Regions from separate parts of the Paenibacillus sp. FSL R5-0928 genome, predicted to be linked through region 3. Evidence: riboswitches for the same ligand, from Rfam matches in the RefSeq annotation. Region 3 holds a riboswitch; each other region holds the start of a gene.
What was found. A riboswitch is a leader RNA that binds a small molecule or an ion and turns the genes downstream of it on or off. The one in region 3 is predicted to bind cyclic di-GMP.
Positions count from the first base shown of each region.

Region 1 (7,130 bases), 750 kb from region 3:
GCTGTTCGAACTGATTATTGCTTAGGTATAGAAAAGAATCCAACCCCTGCAATCCGCCAATGCTCTCCGGCAACACCTTCAGCCGATTATGGCCTAAATCCAGCATTCTTAGGTGAACTAAGCGACCGATGTTCTCGGATAACTGTTCGATTTCATTGCCCGCATAATTAAGTGCCTCTAATTCGTCATGAAGGAAGAGCTGATCGGGAATCTCTTTAATATGATTGTTGTACATGCTCAGTTCTAGTAGCGGATTGCTCTCAAACACGACATCTGGCGTTTCAATAAGTCCTTTTCCGTCAAAATTATATTTCATGAATGGATCTCCTTTGTAATTTGTATTGGCATCAAGCCTATGTGACAACGTTACGATAGAATATAACAGGATGATGATTTATTATCAGTATGTTGGCATACAAAACTATGGAATGTGTTAGAAAGGAATAATGAGATGGAAGCTTTTTTTTGGACTGGCACTCGCTTTTTTCAAGGTTTACCCTCGGAGAAGATCGAGGCGGTCTCAGGATTATTCACTTATAAGGCATATTCTAAGGGGACCCTGGTGTTTGCAGAATCAGATCCGGGGGATTATGCCTACATTATCTATTCGGGGATTATAAGGGTGTACGCTACTACGAAAGGGAAAGAGCATACCGTAGATCTTTTTGGAAAAGGCGATTTCTTTGGCGATCTGGAAGTGATCCATCCCTCCAATATAAGAGTGCTGTCTGCGGTGGCTATGAATGATACTGTATTATTTGAGATTAAACATGAGCTTTTTAAGCAGATGCTTGCCGATTACCCGTTGATTAAGGAGCAATTGATGCTGCTGCAAATGGACCGTTTATTTTTATCGAATCGGTTATTACATGAAATGAAATTTCATGATGCGAGAGCGCGTGCGATATTTACGCTGAGAAGACTATACCAAAGATTTGGAGTAGAGGAGCAAGGCAAACAGCGGATTGATCTTCGATTGACCCATCAGCAGTTCGCGGATATGATCGGAACGTTAAGGGAGACGGCTACCCTTGTGCTTAAAGATCTGCAAGAGCAAAAGATTATTGAGATTCAACATCAGCAGATCACCGTGTTAGACGCGACATATTTACTGGAGTATACGGATTTCGATTGAGAAGAGCCGTTCCGGGATCTTTTTCAAAGAATCCATTATTAAAGGGGTTATGAATATGGCTTGTAATCATTGTGTAGTAAGAGAGCTGAATTTTCAAATCAAGGCTCATGGTGAGCTTAATCTTAGGGTTTTACCTGAGGTTATTCATCACTTGAGTAGAAGGAATACGATACATAAGGTAGAAGAAAATGTGATTACGATTAAGGAAGCTGAAGCGCGAGATCTTCTGGATTTCTGTAACGATCATATGGAGTCCGGGAAAATTGAATTTCGTATAGATGACCAAACATGGAGACCTCTATCCGAATTACCCAATGTACTTGATATGGAGTGGATTGATGAGGTTATCACTAAGGGTCTTGTTACTTGCTACTTCCAACCGATTGTGAACGTAAGGGAAGAGATTTTTGCATACGAGCTCCTATCCAGATTTAAAAAAGAAGACGGATCCCTTATCTATCCTAATGAGATTTTTGCGGCGGCACGGAATCGTGGGCGTTTATATGCTTTAGACAGGTTATGTAGAATGACGGCTGTAAAATATGCTGCACCCTTAAATAAAAAAACGTTTATTAATTTTATCCCTACATCAATTTACGCTCCAGAGTTCTGCTTAAGATCAACCGTTGAACTGGCCAATCAATTAGGCGTCGACCCCTCTCTTTTTGTCTTTGAAGTTGTTGAGACGGAGAAAGTGGATGATCTCGCTCATTTGAAAGCTATTTTGACATATTACAAGGATCGGGGATTTGAATACGCTTTAGATGATGTTGGTGAGGGCTTCAGCACGATCGAGATGTTATTGGAGCTTAAACCTCATTACATGAAGTTAGATATGAAATATGTTCAAGGCGTGTCCAGTGATCCGAACAAACAGAAAATAGCTAAACAATTTTTAGAAAAGGCTTTAGAAATCCAATCTGTTCCTTTAGCAGAAGGTGTGGAGTTTAGAGAGGACTTTGAATGGCTTAAGCAGAGTGGTTATCAGTTGTTTCAGGGATATTTATTTGGAAAGCCTGATCCTATTCCCAAACAGTAATCCTAATGAGTATATATCGGTCCAGAGGATGAGATGAATTTCAGGTCAGAGTCTGAGTACAGCCAACCCCCGGGGTTGTATAATTTAGGTAATTTGAAAAGGGGGACGGGATGGATATGAAATGGCATCAATTTGTAACGCGCTGGGCGGATTCTAGGGGCTTTGATGGACGAGAAATTGATTATCAATGGCCTTCTCCCTCATTTCCGGTCATCAGTATTCGTAGTAATTTAGGGCGATACTCAGGTCAAAAGTATGGTCATGGAAGTAAACCCCGTGTAAAGACAGCTGTTGGTTTAATCGCTATTGGAGATGTAGCTGTCGGATTGATTTCCATAGGTGCGATAAGCGTGGGCGTACTTTCCTTAGGAGCAATATCACTGGGAATGTGGTTAGCGATTGGAGCAATAGCACTTAGCTGGCTTGGCTTCGCAGTGGGAGCGATTGCGATTGCAGGAGTGGCTGTAGGAGCGATCGCAATCGCGGAAAAAGCGTTGGGGGCCATCGCCATAGGGGATACGGCGTTTGGTGCGATAGCGATAGGCAGGATCGCTGGGGGTGCCATAGCTATCGGACAATGGGCATATGGTGTAATCGCAGTTGGCGAACATGGTTTCGGATTAATTCCCATCACGGGCGATGTGTGGAATTGGTTCCGGCGTTTGTTCGGATCGGGGAGTTAATTAGACCTCCAGTCCTAAAGGATCCCATTCTCTTCCGGGATAGTCGATAAATAATATCTATCACATGAGAAAAACTAATTGCAATTACCTATACTCATTTCATACCAATTAATCATGCGATCAGATCTAGGCTTATGTTACTCTTTGAATGTATTCGAAACTTCATAGGCAAACCTATGGAAATGTAGGGACGCAAAGCTATAGGGACTAAGGTTATCATAACTATTGTCAGCCAGCTGCCAAAGAGTGTGTAACGCTTTTTGTTAAAATATAAGAAAGTATAAGTTATACACCTATACTTAATATCTTATATTTCTCGCTTAAACGCTTACCGTCCTTATAAGGACGCCGAAGGCGTTTATGCTTGTTAAGGTTTAATAAAAATTAAGTCTTAATTTTTAGGCGACTTTATACGCAATCAAGCTACTCTTTTGGGGTAGTTTTTTTTGTGCCCATTTTTGGGCACTGGAGAGATTCATATGACATCTGGGGGTAAGAAGAGATGAAGAAAATGATTGCGATCGCTACATCGGCGGCCATGTTGGCCAGTTTTTCGAGTGAGGCAGGTTATGCTTTAGCAAGTGAGGCAAGCAAGGTAAATGTAACAAAAACAGTCGCGCAAAGTAAGGTCAACTTATTAAGCAACGCTTCGGTTATTCCGTTTGAGCTGTACGGCAAGGATGTTCTAAATGCCTATAATGAGGTTTTTAGAATGAATCCAGCAAATATTAAATCCATCACAAATAACGGTGGCAACTACTCAGGCTCGCCTATAGCTAAGGCTATGGATGGGGATATGAGCACGCATTGGGAGACTGGCAAACCGAATAGTTCAACGTTTACGAATGAGGTTGTGTTTGTTTTCAATGAGTCCACTGAATTAAATAGAATGGTCTATGCCGCTAGGCAATCTGGTGCTAGAGGTAAAGGTTTTGCTCAAGAATTTGATATCTATGGCTCCACTACCGATGCGGGTGATTTCACACTCGTGTCTTCTGGAGAATATACAGGCTCAACCGGTGATGTAGTGGAGATTCAGTTCGCACCTACGGCTTTTAAGAGACTTAAATTTGTCTTCAAAAAAGCGAACCAAGATTGGGCGAGTGCGGCTGAGTTTTCTTTTTATAAAGAGGATAGTGTCTCTACTAAAATGAAAAATTTATTTACAGATGATACCTTGAGCCAAGTTAGTACAGCCTTTGATACGGCAGAGAAATTAACAGCTTTAGAAAATGAAGTACAAGCACATCCACTGTATACGCAGTTTAAAGAAGAGATAGATAATGCAAAGATCCTTTTGGAGAACCATCAGGTAGAGGTAACGGCAGCCAAGGTTTCGAAGCTAAAAGGGTATGGTACAGCCTATGAAAATGCCTATAGCCAAGCTTATAGAATGCCAAATGCAAACGTATCAAAAGTAACGGTGAACGGTGGAAGCTACCCAGGTACGAAGCCTGAATATATGCTGGATGACCAGCCCACTACGCATTGGGAAACGAACAAAAACAATGATGCAAGCTTCACGAATGAAGTCGTGTTTGAACTAGCGCAAGCGGAAGTGCTGGACAGAGTGGCTTTTTTGGCTAGAGATAATCGCAAAGGATTCCCAGAGGCTTTTGAAATCTATGCATCAGAGACGAGTAAAGGAGAGACCTTCCAACTGGTATCTAGCGGAACCGCGATTAGTACCAATGATTTTTTGGAATTTAAATTCGAACCGACGAAGTTTAAAAGATTAAAATTTAAGTTCACAAAAGCTAATATTAACAGACCTTTTGCGGCTGAATTTAGATTTTATACAGAAGATAAAGTAAGCGAAGCTGTAAATGGTATTTTCACAGATGGAACGATGAGTGCGGTTGTGCCTGCTTATAATAGCGTCGAAGCAATCAACGAATTAGAAGAAGCGGCAAAAGTACATCCGCTCTATCCAATCCTGAAAGATTCTTTGGATTTAGCTAAGAAGCTAGTGAATGGTGAAGTTCAAACCGAAGGCACCATCATTGAGGCCGAGCAGCGTGGAGATATGAAAAAACATGCTCAGCAAAACCTGAGAATAGGCTTCGGCACGAACAACCAGCCTACAGGACTTGCGGCAATGCCTGGCGAGACCATCAATGTTTATGTGGATGCTGCTTCGGGTGATAAGTTGCCTTCTTTGATCTTTTCTCAACAAGAGGGAGCTTGGAATAGTTGGGCTAGGGGCGTACAATTGCGTGCGGGCAAGAACACTATAACTGTACCTGAAATTACAACGACTAGTGCTTATGCTCATGATGTAACTAAGGGCGGCACCGTTTATATCGTAAATCCCTATACAGCAGAGGAGCAAGGGAAGGCGCCACTGATCCGCTTCGAAGGTTTAGAAAAGATTCCTTTTATGACCAAGACCACGGATCCAGAACAATTCAGAACCTTCTTAACCACATACAAACAAAGATTAGACGAAGATAAAGCGGTTCATCCAAATGTTCAAGATCGCAAACTTATCGATGTGGTAGAAATGGCCAGCGATCATGTTATTTTTACAGGAACTGCGACTGAAGCGTACAACAAATTTATTACGCAAGGAAATAACCCGCTGGATACCGTAACTGGGTATGACACCTGGATGAAGAGCATTTTTGCCTTCTATGGCTTGGATGGCAGTAGTGAGATTCATGATGCCAAGCTAATTCGTGAGAATATTCGATTGATGCAGCCTTATGGTGCGATGTATGCAGCGGGAGATCATACAGGGATCCAACTTGGAACAGTAGGAACCATGTTAGGTGATTTTAACAAAGCTTATCCGGGCTGGGGACTGAATCACGAAATTGGGCATCGCTTGGCTATGGGTGAACGGGAATATGGCGAAGTAACTAATAATATGGTGTCTATGTTTATGTCTGTCGCGGCGAATTCGATAGATAATCGTATACCGTATGAATCAGATATCTATAAATATGTCCTCGAAGAAAATAAAGTGGTTATGAATCAGCAGGGCTTATTTGCACAACTAGGAGCCTATTGGCAGCTGGAGCTGGCACATCCGGGATACTGGACAGAGCTGACCAAGCTATATCGGGAGCGGAAGGTCACCCTTCCCAACGGTGACAATTCCAAGCAGCAGTATTTGGTGGAGTTCTCCTCCGAAGTACTGGGATTAGATTTAAGCAGCTATTTTGCCAGACATGGCTTCACTGTGAATCCTGAGACAAAAGCGAAAGTAGCCAAGTATCCGGCACCGCAAAAGTTATGGTATTTAAATAACTCGGTGATTAATTATGAGGGAACTGGAATAGCGGATAAAAATCTGGCCATTAAGGTTAATATCACACCTAACACCACGGCTAGAACAAACACGTTAAGTTTCAGTATAGATAAAGAGCTTAAGCAAGACTTTTTAGGATATGAAGTGTATAGAAATGATGTATTAGTTGGTTTTACAGGAACTGACCAATTTGTGGATCAGAATGTAGATGCGAGTATCAACTATACGTACAAGATCGTCGGTTATGATAAAAAGCTGAACCCACTGAAGCCCGTACAGGTTAAAGCCTTTAAGCCAGCCTTGTCTATTGAAGATCAGCTCACTTTAAAGCTTAATCAAACCTTTGATCCGATGAGCTATGTAAAAGCGGCTAACTATCTAGGAAACGATATTACTGCAGATGTCTCTCTGAAAGCCAATAACGTTGATGTAACGCAAAAAGGCAACTACGAAATTGTATATGAAGTGAAAAGCGAAGGGGTTACGGAAACGAAAACCACACAGGTTACGGTAACGAGCGACTACGCCTATATTTCCGATCTCAATGCCAATTCAGTCGTTGTAGGCTGGGGTGAATTAAGGAAAGATAAAGCCGTTTCCGGGGGAATCATAACCCTTGTTCGCCAAGGATTGGCTGCGACGTACGCGAAAGGGATTGGTGTTCATGCCAACTCTGAGGTAGTTTACGATATTGAAGGTGAGGGTTACGACTTCTTTGAAAGCTACATTGGGATCGATCAAGCCATGAAAGGGAAACCTTCCTCGGCTACTTTTGCAGTGTATGTGGATGGAGAACAGAAATTTGAGAGTGATGTTTTCCGGGCAGGAACAGAACATCAATTTGTGAAAATCCCTGTGACTGGCGCAAGAGAGGTGAAGCTGGTTACAACAGATGCTAAGGATGGCAATGCTTCAGACCATACGGTATGGGCCGATGCGAAGTTCTCAAATAATTCAAGCAAACCTATCATTACAGTGCCGGAAGAGACAACCTTCGTTAAGCTGAACAGCGAATTTGAT
Region 1 is NZ_CP150225.1:6,983,520-6,990,649, reverse strand. It holds gene MKZ16_RS31660 (leucine-rich repeat domain-containing protein) at 1-316, opposite strand, end outside; gene MKZ16_RS31655 (Crp/Fnr family transcriptional regulator) at 452-1,135, shown strand; gene MKZ16_RS31650 (EAL domain-containing protein) at 1,191-2,174, shown strand; gene MKZ16_RS31645 (hypothetical protein) at 2,291-2,857, shown strand; cyclic di-GMP riboswitch class I at 3,015-3,101, shown strand; gene MKZ16_RS31640 (NPCBM/NEW2 domain-containing protein) at 3,360-7,130, shown strand, end outside.
Region 1: another riboswitch for cyclic di-GMP. It lies ahead of MKZ16_RS31640 (NPCBM/NEW2 domain-containing protein); the one in region 3 lies ahead of MKZ16_RS02425 (choice-of-anchor A family protein).

Region 2 (7,130 bases), 2.9 Mb from region 3:
GTAGTAGACTGGATCATTCTTATCGGCATGAGGGGTTACATAATCGGAGCCGATTATCAACGCTCGTTTAATCCTAGGATTCGCTTGCATCTGACGGCTAACCTGTTCCACTGAAGCCGTCATACCCGCACAATTAGCATTGCTGTCAATGCAGATTGTAGGGGATGCGCCTTTGATCAAACGGTGAATCATTAATGAGTTGGTAGGAAAGATATACTCAGGAGTTTGACTTGCATAGGCAATAAGGTCGATATCGGCACCTATGAGACCACTTTTCTCCAGAACATTCCGGGCAGCCTCAAAAGCCATCGTAAGGGAATTCTCATCCGCATCCTTAATACTATACCGTGTAATACGACCTAATGCGGATAATAGACCTCGAATATCAATGCCTTTTTCGTCAAAATGCTTAATGAAAAAGTCGTTACCAACTATATTGCTGGGATGATAGATATCAATGCCTTTAATACGAATTCCGGTCATAATACGCCTCCAGGAAAGCAGTAAAATGTGGCCTACATATTAAGATTAAAAGATCTAGACTGTAACCGCAGAAATGATCTCGATGTTATCGAGTCCAGCTTTACGGCCAAGACGGGAAAGCTGCATTTTGAGGATCGGGTTATTTTCAAGCGTTAGATTTACTTTTACAAACCCATCATTCTTAAACATTACAAAGCAGCTTTCTAAAAGAGGTACCACATCTGGTGCAGTTACATTTAGCTTTCTGCAGTCGATTTTTAGTTCATAGTCAGCTGGAGTAATTGGATTGATAGTTTGTTGATAAGCTTGAATAGATTTTAGACCATCTTCTTCAGAAAATGTTCCATCCAACTCAATGTTAATAACCTTGTTTGCAGTGTCTGTCTTCAAAACGAAACTTCCCATGCCTAAATCTCTCCCATAGATTGAATTTGTCCAAAACAGTTCGACTGCAATATCCAGCCCTTTATATATCCACTTAGCTGTTTTATAAAAGTCAAAATTCGACACTATACAGCAAGTATTGGGATATTCCGACTCTATTATAGGCATATTTTTCAAGTGCATGCAATAATAAAGTCGAATTTTGTATATTGTTGTCGAACTGTTGGGTTATTGGATTTCTTCTATGGTTGCAAGCAGGATATTAAAAGCTGTGATGATTCTAGGTGCCCCTATAACGGGTACTAAGTGTAATAGAATGCCTTTAAGCTGTTCTACGGTAACTCCAACACGAAGGGCCATAACATAATGAACACCCAGCTGTTCGAATTGACCCATTGAAATTAAAGATGAAATGACTGCAATTTCCTTCCAGTCAGGGGCTATAGTATTACGTTGAAAAATATCGCCATAGGCATTCCCCATAATAAATTCAGCCAAGTCAGGGAAGTGGTCTTTAATTGGAGCTAGTGCTTTTGCGCCATAGTCTCCTGATAGATTCGTGAAGTGGTTGAGACCACTGTTGATATTTTCCTTCATGGTTAGCCTCCTAGTTTAGGTTCAAAGTACGGTGTGCAGTCGGAGGGACTTCATCACGGTCTGTTAGTAGTTCAATAACGGCAACATGGTTTAGAGCTACCGCATCTTTAATTGCAGCTGTGAATTCATCCGCAGTCTCACATTTGTAGCCTTTAGCACCCAGAGATTCAGCGAATTTCACGGCGTCCATTGGTACTTCATATAGAGTTCCATCGATACGACCTGTGGTTTTCTCCATACCCTTAAGAGCCATATCTAGTTGCTTATTATTGACCACGATAAAGATGACAGGGATATCTTTGCAGACAGCGGTGTTAATCTCAGCGCCGAGCATCATGAAACAACCATCACCTGTAATGCAGAGGACAGTTTCTTCAGGAGCTGCAACTTTTGCACCAATAGCCATACCGATCGAATTACCCATGCAAGCAAAATAAGCATCAAAAACAAAGCTGCCCGGTTTCTTAACCTTGTACCATTTTGCAGCGTGGAATCCATGGCTTCCATCATCAACGAAAATTGAATTATTATAAGGGATCAAATCACTTAAAGTGCTCATTACTGAAGCCAGTGAAAGATTCTTGAGGGTTGGAAGCTCTTCTGAATAATCAGCATCGGCCAAAGCCTCACGTTTGGTGATTGTGCTTGGGTCAATATGATTTAGGCAGTGCACCAAATTATCGCGCAGGTCCCCAGTGACCGGTATCGTTTTGGACAATAGGATTTTTCCGACAAAGGTTGGATCAATATCAAATTGAATTAAAGTTGCTGGATGATTCTCCCGTTTAAGATTACAGATGGTCATATCACTTAAACGTGATCCAAGCACTATAAACAGATCGCTTTTATTCAATAAATCATCCCCGTGGGTCGAACCGCCAACGCCAATAGGACCATGATAGAGTGGGTGATCCCAGACTATAGCCCCTTTTCCACCAGGAGATGTTACTACAGGAATATTAAAAGTTTCTGCGAGTTGAACAAGCTCTTTATGTGCTCCGGAGCGGTTAATTCCTTTACCCGCAATAATCAAAGGATTCTTAGCAGCTTGAATAGCATCGATGACTCTATCGATATTAGCTTGACTAATTAGAGACTCTCTTTCAGGGATTACAATATTGCATTCTTCCAATACTTCAGTTTGTACATCAAAAGGAATACAAAGATGAACAGGACCCCGTTTGGTGAGGGCCACAGAAATCGCATGATTAAAAATAGTACCAAAGTGATCCCCACGTTCAACCAATTTACTGAACAAGGTGGCAGGTCTGAACATATCAGCTAAATCAGCCAGAAAAGAGGTGGAGTCCTGACATTGAGGAATTCCAAGCTCTGTAATGGATTGGTGGCCAGTAATAAACAGGACAGGTAGGTTGTTAGCTTTCGCATGTGCTGCTGCTGTAAGCAGGTTAGTTCCCCCAGGACCCGAAGTACCAAATGCTACGCCTAGGTTACCTGTTTTCAGCGCATACCCTGCTGCTTCGAATCCGGAGCTTGCTTCATGTCTGCCGGGAATAAATTCAATACCGTAATCCACCATCTTTAGAACTATTGGACAAATGGATTTGCCAATGATCCCAAAAGAATGGGTGACTCCTAGGTTACGTAGTGCTTCCGCCATGTAATCTGCGACTGTCTTCAAAAGAAACACCTCACAAGTTTTTTGATATATATTAGTTATTAATCTACCGAATAGATACGATAGATCAATATACTCAAAAAGTAAAAACCTGTGCTCTATAGTAAGCACAGGTTGGTGGCATAAGGCGCCGCTAAGACTGAACAATAGTTCAGCCGTCCTGGTTCCTCTGCAACCTGGCAATCATGGCCTCAAACGAAAAAATGAGGCTGTAGATCCATGGTTTTGCGTCATCCTCTTTCGAGGATTTTGCCAATATTAATTTATAGTTGATAAGAATAATTTTCCTTTACAATATATTCCTCATTAATTTTTGTCAACATAATCCGCTAAAAAAACTCGAAATTTGACGAAAGTCTTGTCCAAGAGATGAAGTTTTGCCTCGCGAAAAAAACTGCCACCTAAGACTCAGCTTAGGTGGCAGTTGATAGTTTTGAACTAGAATTTAAAGATATGAATGGTTTTTTGCAGATTAAATACGGCCTGGGTCATTTTTTCCGTTTCTTCTGCAACAGACTGCAGGGCATTAATCTGTTCATTCATAGCCGCCGATACCTCTTCAGTGCCTGCAGCGGTTTCTTCGGTGATTGCTGAGATATTCTCAATTGCACTGGAAATTTTCAAGGCACTTTCTAGCATAAGATCACTCTCCGCAGAGAATGAAGAGATTTGCTCGGTAATGTACTGCACGCTTTGTACAATTTGTGCGAAAATATGGGCAGATTGAGTGATCATTTCATTCTGAACCTGCACAACCTCTTCATTGATGGCGATATTATCGATGGCTTGTTTAATATCTGACTCAATGCTGCGGACCAAACCGAATACTTCTTTTGTGGAAGCCGTAGATTCCTCAGCAAGCTTGCGAACCTCTTGAGCGACAACGGCAAAACCCCGACCATGCTCTCCGGCACGAGCAGCTTCGATGGAGGCATTGAGTGACAGCAGGTTGGTCTGCTCAGCGATCTCTGTGATGGTCTTGGTGATCATCGTAATCCCGCGGGCATTTTGTGAGAGAGCTTCAATAGTATCAGCCACTTTTTGTGTAGCCTCTATGTTTTTACGCATGCCTTCAGCCTGTGTATCTACGGATTGGCGCCCTTGCTCAACAAGTTCTAAGGTATGTATTGAACGTCTGTTCATTTCTTTGGTGGAGTTCGTATAATTGGATACTTTGGTCTCAATGTCTTTAATGGATTCTGTCATATCAGCGATATCCGTAGATATTTCATTTGCACCAAGAGCGAGCTCGGTAGAAGAAGAGGCTACTTGTGCCATAACAATTTTCAGGTTCTGGTTCTTATCTTCGATTCCGCGGCTTGCATCCATTACTTGACGGGTGATCTGCGATGCATCGGTCAGAATCTTCTTGAGCTTATCAATCATTGTGTTAAAGGAGCGGCTTACGTCACCCATTGAACCATTTTCGTCCGCTCTGCTAGTGAAATCCCCCTTCGAAATACTGTGAGATACATTAGCAATATCATCAAAAGATGATGTAAGCGTTCTCTCCACGAAGCGAGCAACAGGTAAAGTCAGACCTGCAAGAACAACTACTAGTATAATTCCTACGAGAAATTGACCTAGAATCATTAACGTAACTAAGACAGGAATAGCAAACAGTGCGGCAACGAGGTAACATCCGGCAACAATTCTTTGTTTTAACGGAAGTTTGTGCATCCAGCTCATTGGTAAAATGTCCCCCTTATTAAATTTTATGTAATGGTGTTATTATAGGGGATTTATAGGTCATTGGTCTATAGAGAAGTGTCATAAATCTTCTTTAAGTAGTAGATATTTAGAATTCATGTCAAAATTCCTCATATATTGTGGAAATTGTTTTAATAGCAGACTTTACCATCCCTACTAGTTCGGTAGGAGCTAAAACAATAACTGAAGGAGAAAAAGAGAGTACGATACGACAGGCAGATTCTATAGTATTAAACTCGGCCTCTACGTTCATCCACCCAGTATTAGCAGAGGGTTCTACTAAAGTTATAGTTACATATCTTTCACGTTGTAATTCTTTAAGAATAGACTCATTCACCTTTAATTTCACTACATATTTTGGCAGAGCTGCTTTAAAAGCTAAAGTCGACTGTTCCCAGTAGCTTTTTAAATCAAAAGTCTCAGGTCTGACAAATGATTCATTAGTTGCTTCAGCTTGTATTAATCTTGACACGCGAAAAGTCCGCATTTCACCCTCGGTTCGTGCCACTACATACCAAACTCCACGTTTTGCGACTAACCCAAGAGGTTCAATAAAACGTTCCTTCGTCTCGTCATTCCGTGGGTAAGTGATCTTTACTTTAAGATCTTCCCAAACAGCTTCCTGCAGGATAGATAGGAACGGATAGGTCTCGTCGGAAGGGTGCCAGCTGGCACCATCAATATGGATGCGCTGGCTTAGGTAACTGGCTGGATTATTCGTCCTAGATGGCGAAGCAGCCTCCAGCTTGAGTACGGCAGAAGAAAAGTCGTTTTGTATACCCAGATCTTTTAAAATCGAGGAGTCTGCGGACAGCAGCAGAGTAGCAATCTCTGAGGGCTTCATACCCGTTAACGAGGTTCGGTATCCTTCCGTGAGCATCCAGCCCCCTTCGCGTCCCCGTTCGGCAAGAATCGGTATTCCTGCTGTACATAAGGCTTCCATATCTCTAAACACAGTTCGTTCAGACACTTCTAAGGTCTGGGCTAGCTCACGGGACGTCATCTTTCCACGATTTTGCAGCAAAAGTAAGATGGATAACAAACGATCGGCTCTCATTAAGGGAACATTCCTCCTCCTAATAAATGTTAGTCAGTTCTTAATTAATTATTATATTATATATGTCAGTTGATGTCATATTAAAGAATTATACTTATATAAGGTAAGGATTAAATATAGAACATTTAGAGAAAAACAAATGTAGAAAGGATTGAGAACATGACTTTAAAAGGAAAAGTAGCATTGGTCACCGGAGGCAGCAGAGGTGCTGGTAGAGGAATTGCATTGGAGCTGGCAAGGAAAGGTGCATTCGTTTATATTACGGGCAGAACGACAGAGGCCTCTGGCACAGGGCAAAGCAAGCGGAGCATTGATAACGTGCTTAGGGAAATAAAAGCGGAGGGAGGGTCCGGCAGCGCCATACGATGTGATCATACAAAAGATCAGGAGACAGAGACGGTCATTCGCCAGATTGCTTCAGAGCAAGGGCGGCTTGATATTTTAGTCAACAATGTATGGGGCGGCAACGATTTACTTATTGAGCAGAAGTCTTTCTGGGAGCTTCCAACAGCGCATTGGGACAATATGTTTAATGCGGGTGTGAGGGCACAGTTGGTAACAAATTATTACGCAATACCTTTAATGCGCGAGGCAAAAGCTGGCGGTCTAATCATCCACACAACCTTTTGGGATCATTACAAATATCTCGGAAACTTCTATTATGATCTTTCTAAAAATACACTTGTGCGCATGGCCTACGGGTTATCGATTGAGCTTAAAGAGGACAACATTGCAGTTATTCCTCTTACTCCGGGCTGGATGAGGACAGAGGCGGTGTTGGAGAGCATGAACACGGATGAGGAGCATTGGCATGAGGTTGAAGAATTGCAGATGACTGAATCCACAACCTATATCGGTAGGGCAGCCGCTGCTCTCGCAACCGATCCTGAGGTTATGTCTATGACCGGTCAACCGCAGCAGGTTGCTAAGCTCGCTGAAAAGTATGGATTTACCGACATCGATGGGCGGACTGTTCCCGCATTCTTAGTCTAAACAGCAAACTTGATCTGTTTGATCCCATTTCTGTGTACGAAGCAGTAAAGGACAGAGCTGATCTTAAATGCAGCATTTTCGTATATTTAGGACGCTATCGGTCCCCATAGACGCTATTGATAGGCAAAACACCTGATTTAGCTCTCTTTTTGAGGAATAGCGGCACTGGAGTCCGAAACACTGCTTCAAAGGTGAAGTTATTGCTTATAAGGCCATCTGGGTCCGTAAGTCTCCAGGGGAACTCGATTCGGTGTTGTAAATGAAGCC
Region 2 is NZ_CP150225.1:4,884,304-4,891,433, reverse strand. It holds gene MKZ16_RS22150 (ketoacyl-ACP synthase III) at 1-483, opposite strand, end outside; gene MKZ16_RS22145 (hypothetical protein) at 538-888, opposite strand; gene MKZ16_RS22140 (carboxymuconolactone decarboxylase family protein) at 1,096-1,464, opposite strand; gene MKZ16_RS22135 (thiamine pyrophosphate-binding protein) at 1,475-3,115, opposite strand; cyclic di-GMP riboswitch class I at 3,271-3,367, opposite strand; gene MKZ16_RS22130 (HAMP domain-containing methyl-accepting chemotaxis protein) at 3,542-4,792, opposite strand; gene MKZ16_RS22125 (YafY family protein) at 4,914-5,870, opposite strand; gene MKZ16_RS22120 (SDR family NAD(P)-dependent oxidoreductase) at 6,030-6,863, shown strand.
Region 2: another riboswitch for cyclic di-GMP. It lies ahead of MKZ16_RS22135 (thiamine pyrophosphate-binding protein); the one in region 3 lies ahead of MKZ16_RS02425 (choice-of-anchor A family protein).

Region 3 (7,130 bases):
GCATCAGCACAAACATAACAACAAAGCTAAAAAGTGAACCAAATAAACTAAACAGCAAGCTTGAGAAGGTACCTAGCAGAAATGCAGTAAGCAGTGTTTTGAGGATGACAAGCAGGAAAGCATCCCGTCCACGTAAAAAGTAAATACAAGTCAAAATCATAATGTTGGCCAGTCCGAGCTTAGCACCCGGCACCAGTCCCATCCCGGATAACGGAATCTGTGCCTCTATTAAACTTAACACTACTGCCACTGCGGCGAAAATCGCAATAATCACTGTTCTTTTTAAAGCTGTTGCAGATTCACTACTGGACATAGGCATCTATATCATCCTCCCCCGACGCACTGGTGATTTCGACTAATACTCTATGCGGTAGACAGACAATCGTCTGTTTGGGCAGGGTAATAAAACCAAAACCTAGGCAAACTTTATCAGCGCAATCGGCATCGTACATTTCAATCCCGTAATCATGCACCTTCAAAATGTTATAGCCGCGTTCCGTGCGGACCTCAATGGTTTGTTCTTCTTTTGTAAGCTTTACCGTTTTAAATAACTCACCGTCCACCGTTACATTGGCTATGAGATTTTTACCGGCCCCACCTTTGTCATCATTGTCCGAAAACCATCTCGGTACGAGAAAAGCGAGCGCAGCAATCAATACGATGGAAATCAGCCACACATCTGCGCGTTTCATAAAAATCTCCCTTATTTTTTAATTAAAATCCAGACTTATTAATTATAACGGTCTACCCTCAATCCTTCAATCAATGTTGGAGTTTATTGTCAGTTTTAGAGAGCTGTTCACAAAATAGGCACGCAAAATAACCCCAGCAGACACAAGCCCTTCGTCTCTGGCATTTTCAGTTGTAGTTTGTAGCGTTTGCAAAAATATCCAACTTACATTTTAGCCCATTTGCACCGAGATCGCCCATCTCCTCTGGTTTACTAGCTTTTCCGGAATAATTCACAATTAACCCAATTTAAGTTACTTTCGAAATCTAAGCGCTCCCTATCGAGGTTTGTTTCTCTCTAGAATCAAATAAACCTTATCTTGGAATTCATTATTATATTTGCCTTTTAAACAATAGTGTGTTATATTTATATGGTATTTGTTTTTCGATATATTGAATATCCCCACCAAGAAGATGTCAGGCCGACTATTATACACATCGGCATTTTGGACAAAGAGGCTTTATGTTTTCTTGCAGTACTCTTCCTTTTTATGAGATTAAATTCGAAATATAGCATTCCGATTCACACTGGCGCGGTCAATGGAGCCGCAAGGGCAAAAGAGAGGTAGGGCTTTTGTCGTATTGGAAGGATTATTCTCGCCACACGGCTGCTGGAAATAACAAGGAATCAAGACACCCGTTACTCACGAACGGCGGGGGATGAATATAACGAGAAAGCATGACGGTACGATCCTTATTCAAGGACTACGTCATGTGTGGAAAAATATAGGCGCCCGATAACCGCTACCTAGCGGATATCGGGCGCTGTCTACGTTCAGGACTTATTTTACATATCGGCTTACAAAAGCTGTTACTACATCTATATACCCCGCCTTATCCGTATCATAAGACAATCCATGCCCCGCTTGCGGCACTATGAGCCTCTCTTTTGGACTCTGGCATGCCTCATACAATTCATTCATCATAGCAAAAGGTACAAAGTTATCCGCATCCCCGTGAATAAAAAGAATCGGAACCTTCGCTTTCCGCACTTGTTTTAATGCAGAGGCTTCACCAAAACCATACCCCGCCTTCAAGCGGGTGATTAGACTTGCACTTTGAACGAAAGGGAAACTTGGCAAACGATACATGCGCCGTAGTTGGTAAGATAATTGTGCTTTTACTGAGGTATAAGCGCAGTCCGCAACAATAGCTTTTACCTGCGGCGGAAGATCTTCCCCTGAGGTCATTAGCACTGTAGCACCGCCCATAGAAACACCGTGAAGCACAATTTGAGCACTAGACCTAGTCTTTTTAATCATGTATTCAATCCATTGCAAATAATCTTTTCGTTCCGGCCAACCAAAACCAATGTAATCCCCTGCGCTATCTCCATGCCCCCTTGCATCGGGAATTAGGATGTTAAAGCCTAAGTTCTCGTAGTAGATTTTGGCGTACGCCCCCATATCCTTTGCTTTACCTGAATAACCGTGGGCTAGAATGGCTGTGCGTCCCGCAGCACGATTAGATTGGAGTAAGAAACCTCTTAGTTTAAGTCCATCTGCAGATACGATCTCAATATTCTCGAAGCTCTGGCGAGAGACCCAATCCTTCCCCTCCCCCCAAGAAGCTCCGGCAACCGGAGGATCAGCCTTCAGATTAGGATTATTACTTAGAAATACCTTTGGCGCTCGTTTAATAGCAATACCATAGAAGAAAAATCCCACATAGATTAGAATCCCTATGATGATTACAGCGCTAATAATGAACCATATCAATTCGCCTTCGCCATCCCCTCTTCATTTCTTTTGCAACAAGAGTATACCATCTACTTAGAATGCACCAAACTATCGCAATCATGACATACAAATAGAGCCGCCATCGGGACACCCCCCGAAAGCGACTCTATGTTGCTCTACCGTTTATTATTTATTCTTTTTGGAGAACTTGGTTCTCATTAATAATCCGATAAGTGCAAAACCTAAACCTGCTACATAGTAAGGTGCAGGACTTGATTCACCCGTTTTTGGCAATTCCTTCACAGGTGGCTTACCTAATGGGATCGTATCGTCCACTACGATGATTTCATCAGGTGTTGGTGTTGGCGTTGGTGTCACTGCCGGTACCGGACCTAATGGGATCTCATCATCATCAACAAGTACTTCTGTGCTATTCGACGGTGTTGGTACTGGCGCTGGTGTCGGCGAAGCTACAGGCCCAAGCGGCACAGGATCTTCTGCAAGAACTATAGTGCCAATTACGGATGATGGCGTTGGTGTCGGGAACACCGAAGTCTCTGGTGTCGACGTTGGTGTTGCCTCAGGCGTTACCGTTGGTGTTGGTGATACCTCTGGCGTTACCGTCGGTGTCGGTGTTACCTCTGGCGTTAGCGTCGGTGTCGGTGTTGCTTCTGGTGTTACTGTCGGTGTCGGTGTTGCTTCAGGCGTTACCGTCGGTGTCGGTGTTGCTTCTGGTGTTACCGTCGGTGTCGGTGTTGCTTCTGGCGTTGGCGTTGGTGTCGGCGTCACTGTTGGCGTCGGCGTTGGTGTTGGCGTTGGCGTCGGCGTTGGTGTCACTGTTGGCGTTGGCGTCGGCGTTGGTGTCACTGTTGGCGTCGGCGTTGGTGTCACTGTTGGCGTCGGCGTTGGCGTCGGCGTTGATGTCACTGTTGGCGTCGGTGTTGGCGTCGGCGTTGGTGTCACTGTTGGCGTTGGCGTCGGCGTTGGTGTCACTGTCGGCGTCGGTGTTGGCGTCGGCGTTGGTGTCACTGTTGGCGTTGGTGTCACTGTTGGCGTTGGCGTCGGCGTTGGTGTCACTGTCGGCGTCGGTGTTGGCGTCGGTGTCGGCGTCACTGTTGGTGTTGGCGTAGGCGTTGGTGTCGGTGTCACTGTCGGCGTTGGTGTCGGACATGGTGTTGGTGTTGGCGTCACTGTCGGCGTTGGTGTTGGTGCCACTGTCGGCGTTGGCGTTGGTGTCACTGTTGGCGTTGGCGTTGGTGTCACTGTCGGCGTTGGCGTTGGTGTCACTGTCGGCGTTGGCGTCACTGTCGGCGTTGGCGTTGGTGTCACTGTCGGCGTTGGCGTTGGTGTCACTGTCGGCGTTGGCGTTGGCGTCACTGTTGGCGTTGGCGTTGGTGTCACTGTTGGCGTTGGTGTCGGCGTTGGTCCAGGTTCATCACCATCGTATGGATAGTGGTGAAATTCACCACCACCAGTCCCTTTGAGTGAAGCCGCCACTAAAGTACCGTTAATCTGACCATTAATAAAATCAACATGAGCATAGGGGGCAAGTATGCTTCCCATTACACCTATGCCTGCCATATCCAGATACGCAGCTTGGCTAAAGTTAAGCAAAATTTTCTTGCTATTCAACACGTTATTAGGTAGAAATCCGAAGTTTTTCATTTTTACGTTAGAACCATCAATATTAATAATTGCTGTAGATCCTGAAGGAACATTTATTGTAATTCCATAGGTATTAGAGACGTTATCTCCTGGAACATTAAAAACATTGACCGCAGGATCTGTACCTGTCAGGGTAAGACTGCCATATTGGTACACTGTTGTTCCATTCGCCGGCAATGCTGCAAGTTCTGCTGATTTGTCCTTCAAAGACTGACCTACGGCTGAAAAGTCAATCGTACTCCCCTGTCTTTTTGTACCTCCCTTGAGGAGCGTTACATTCCCTGAAAAATCTCCCCCGTGCACGATATTCCCATAAACAGTACCTCCGTTGAAAGTAAGATTCCCTCCAACAACAAGTGTGTCAGTCAAGGAAACCTCAGCAGCGGTCAACCTATCTCCAACACTATAGTTGGTTAAGTTAACGTTACCTCCAGCAGCAAACCTTCCTTCCGTATCCGAAACCGTTGTTATATCCCCTAGAATAAACACGTTGTAGACCCCTGCAATTCCCAATGTAGAAGAACTACTAGCTCCAGCAACTCCAGCTCCTAATGAGGAAAGCCCACTACCTACCGTCAAAATCCCAGCTAATACAAGCGAGAGTAACGGTCTTATTCTTCTTTTCAAATGGCACACCTCCTAAAACTATGATTTATATTAATCAGAATAATTACCAGAAACTCTAAAGGACCTAACAACAAAAAAGACCGCCAAAAAGAAGTGGAATTCCCTTCTCATGGCAGTCGGACGGTCATTGTGCCTTTAAGACACTTTAGACTCCTGGACTTTGCGTCCCGCCCTTTCAGACGGTTTGCTATTATCATGACTATATATATGTATTACACTGCAAGTCCAGAACTGGTAGCCGAAGCATTCTCTCCAATAACCGTCTATGACTTTTAATACTTTTTGAATTAATAACAGTTTAGCGCCCCACACCCACAATTGTCAATCAATTCCTTTCGATGATCCCCCTCATTATTACCATACAAAAAAAGCGCCTAAAGGCGCTTCGCATAAGGTTTTTCATTAAATTTTAAAGTAACTGTATATAGCCCAATATGGATATCCATAAGGGAACACTCAGAATTAAACCAAAAAACAATCCACGCTGGAGGCTGCCCTCTTTTTCCATCATAATTCTCCCTTATGTGCGTCCTATACATTAATTTTTATTATTACAATTTTAATATAATTTATTCTTCGTTATTTAGTTGTGAATTTAATCACATTGGATAAGCTGTTTAGAAATACCATTGATTATTTTTGGAATATCGGGTTAGAATACGAATATACGTTCCTATTAGAGGTGATGAGATTCATGCATAGAGCAGAAAGCAGGGACAACATGCTGGTGAAATCTTATTTATTGCTTCCGATGATTTTATCAGCTTTCGAACGGGACTCCGCCATTTTATCTACACACTTACGAACACCCGCCCCTTATCTGGAGGTGCTTGGAACAGCTGCTGCAGTAGCTACAACAGATCTAAGGGATGTTCGTGCAGAAATGAGAAGACGGGGAATCAAGGTGTATGAGCAAAACAGACTTAATACGGGAATTGAAGCCAAGTATATATGTCGTGGCTATCACGAACGAATGCTGCTGTTGAATGACATTGTTGCGGCTCAGGCTGCCATCCATATGCGCAGATACCTAGGGCTGGATATTTCCTCTTTTAAGAGTTACGAAGAACAGTTTCAAATTAAATAAAGCTGTATAGAAGCCGCTCTACTCCCCCCCCATCAATTAGTGAACAAAAAAATAGGCCTTACCATGGGAGTTGGCAAGACCTGAGAGAGATATACCACAAAACACTGGGGGGTGTTTGGTGTCTTCAATATATACCTCGAACCTGAAAAAAAGCTGATAGGCACATAAAAATTACATTAAAAATATCATTCGCCGTTCAGAAGTGATTAGAGTGCTCCCACAAGCTTAGCCGACCTTTAGCTGGAATTGGATGGCTTAATGGATGAACCCCTTCAAGCTTCCAAGCAAACCGTCCTTCGCTATAGTCGCCAAAATCATATTCGTTCCCATTGATCCATTCCCTTAAATCCACCTCTGGAGTAACCACATAACATCCCGCGAGCTGACCTGTAGCAATAATAGCTCCTGTCGGCAAATTATTTGCTGTATAGCCATGTTTCGCCAATACTGATTTGTACGGTTCCTGTTCACAAATCTTTTTGTCAATCCTCATTCCGGCATGAATGCCTAACTCGCCGCGGTAGGCTGTTCTCCATGAACGAGTTTCAAACTCTTTTTCACCAAGAGCAATTAAGATCGCCCAAGGCTGCCGTATTGTTATACACCGCATGATATCTATCCCCTTTGTTTATGTTGGACGCTTGTCACGAATACCACGGGCCTCGATCTCGCGTTGTGTAATCTTGCTCGCCTTGATCTGATAAATAATCCCAACCGTTTGGTCGATACTCATTTCCATCAATGATCGCCTCTAAACTAAGAACATTCATTTTTATTATATACAAACAAAAGTTCTAAATATCAATATTATTGACATTCACCTGTAACTCCCCACAATTTAAACAAATAAAACAATTAAAATTGATAAAGGAGAATATAGTTTGTATACTAATCAAGTAGTTAGTGTGCAAACTATTTAAAGAGGGGAATTAATTTATGGACAACCCAGGACAGTTATTAATAAGAGTAAGTCTTGAAATGAAAAAAAGCTTAACAAAAAAACTTTTACTTTATAATGTAACAGCTCCTCAATGGGCAGTATTAAAAGATATATCTATTCATTTAGAAGGAACAACTCCAGCTATGATTGCAGAGCGAACTTACTCGGATCGCCCTACAATAACGGGTATACTCGAGCGACTTAAAGCAAAAGGACTTCTGGACATTAGAGATAATCCAAATGATAAACGATCAAATCTTGTATTCATTACAGATTCGGGAATGATAATTAAGAGTCAAATAGAAGTTCTTAGTGACGAAATCATGGATAACGCACTTAAAAATATTTCTGAACAAGAAATGTCCACGTTTATGAACGTGCTTAAAACGATCTATTTAAATAT
Region 3 is NZ_CP150225.1:546,393-553,522, reverse strand. It holds gene MKZ16_RS02440 (Gx transporter family protein) at 1-319, opposite strand, end outside; gene MKZ16_RS02435 (NusG domain II-containing protein) at 303-692, opposite strand; gene MKZ16_RS02430 (alpha/beta hydrolase) at 1,512-2,447, opposite strand; gene MKZ16_RS02425 (choice-of-anchor A family protein) at 2,595-4,700, opposite strand; cyclic di-GMP riboswitch class I at 4,809-4,899, opposite strand; gene MKZ16_RS02420 (hypothetical protein) at 5,395-5,787, shown strand; gene MKZ16_RS02415 (ASCH domain-containing protein) at 5,984-6,397, opposite strand; gene MKZ16_RS02410 (MarR family transcriptional regulator) at 6,724-7,130, shown strand, end outside.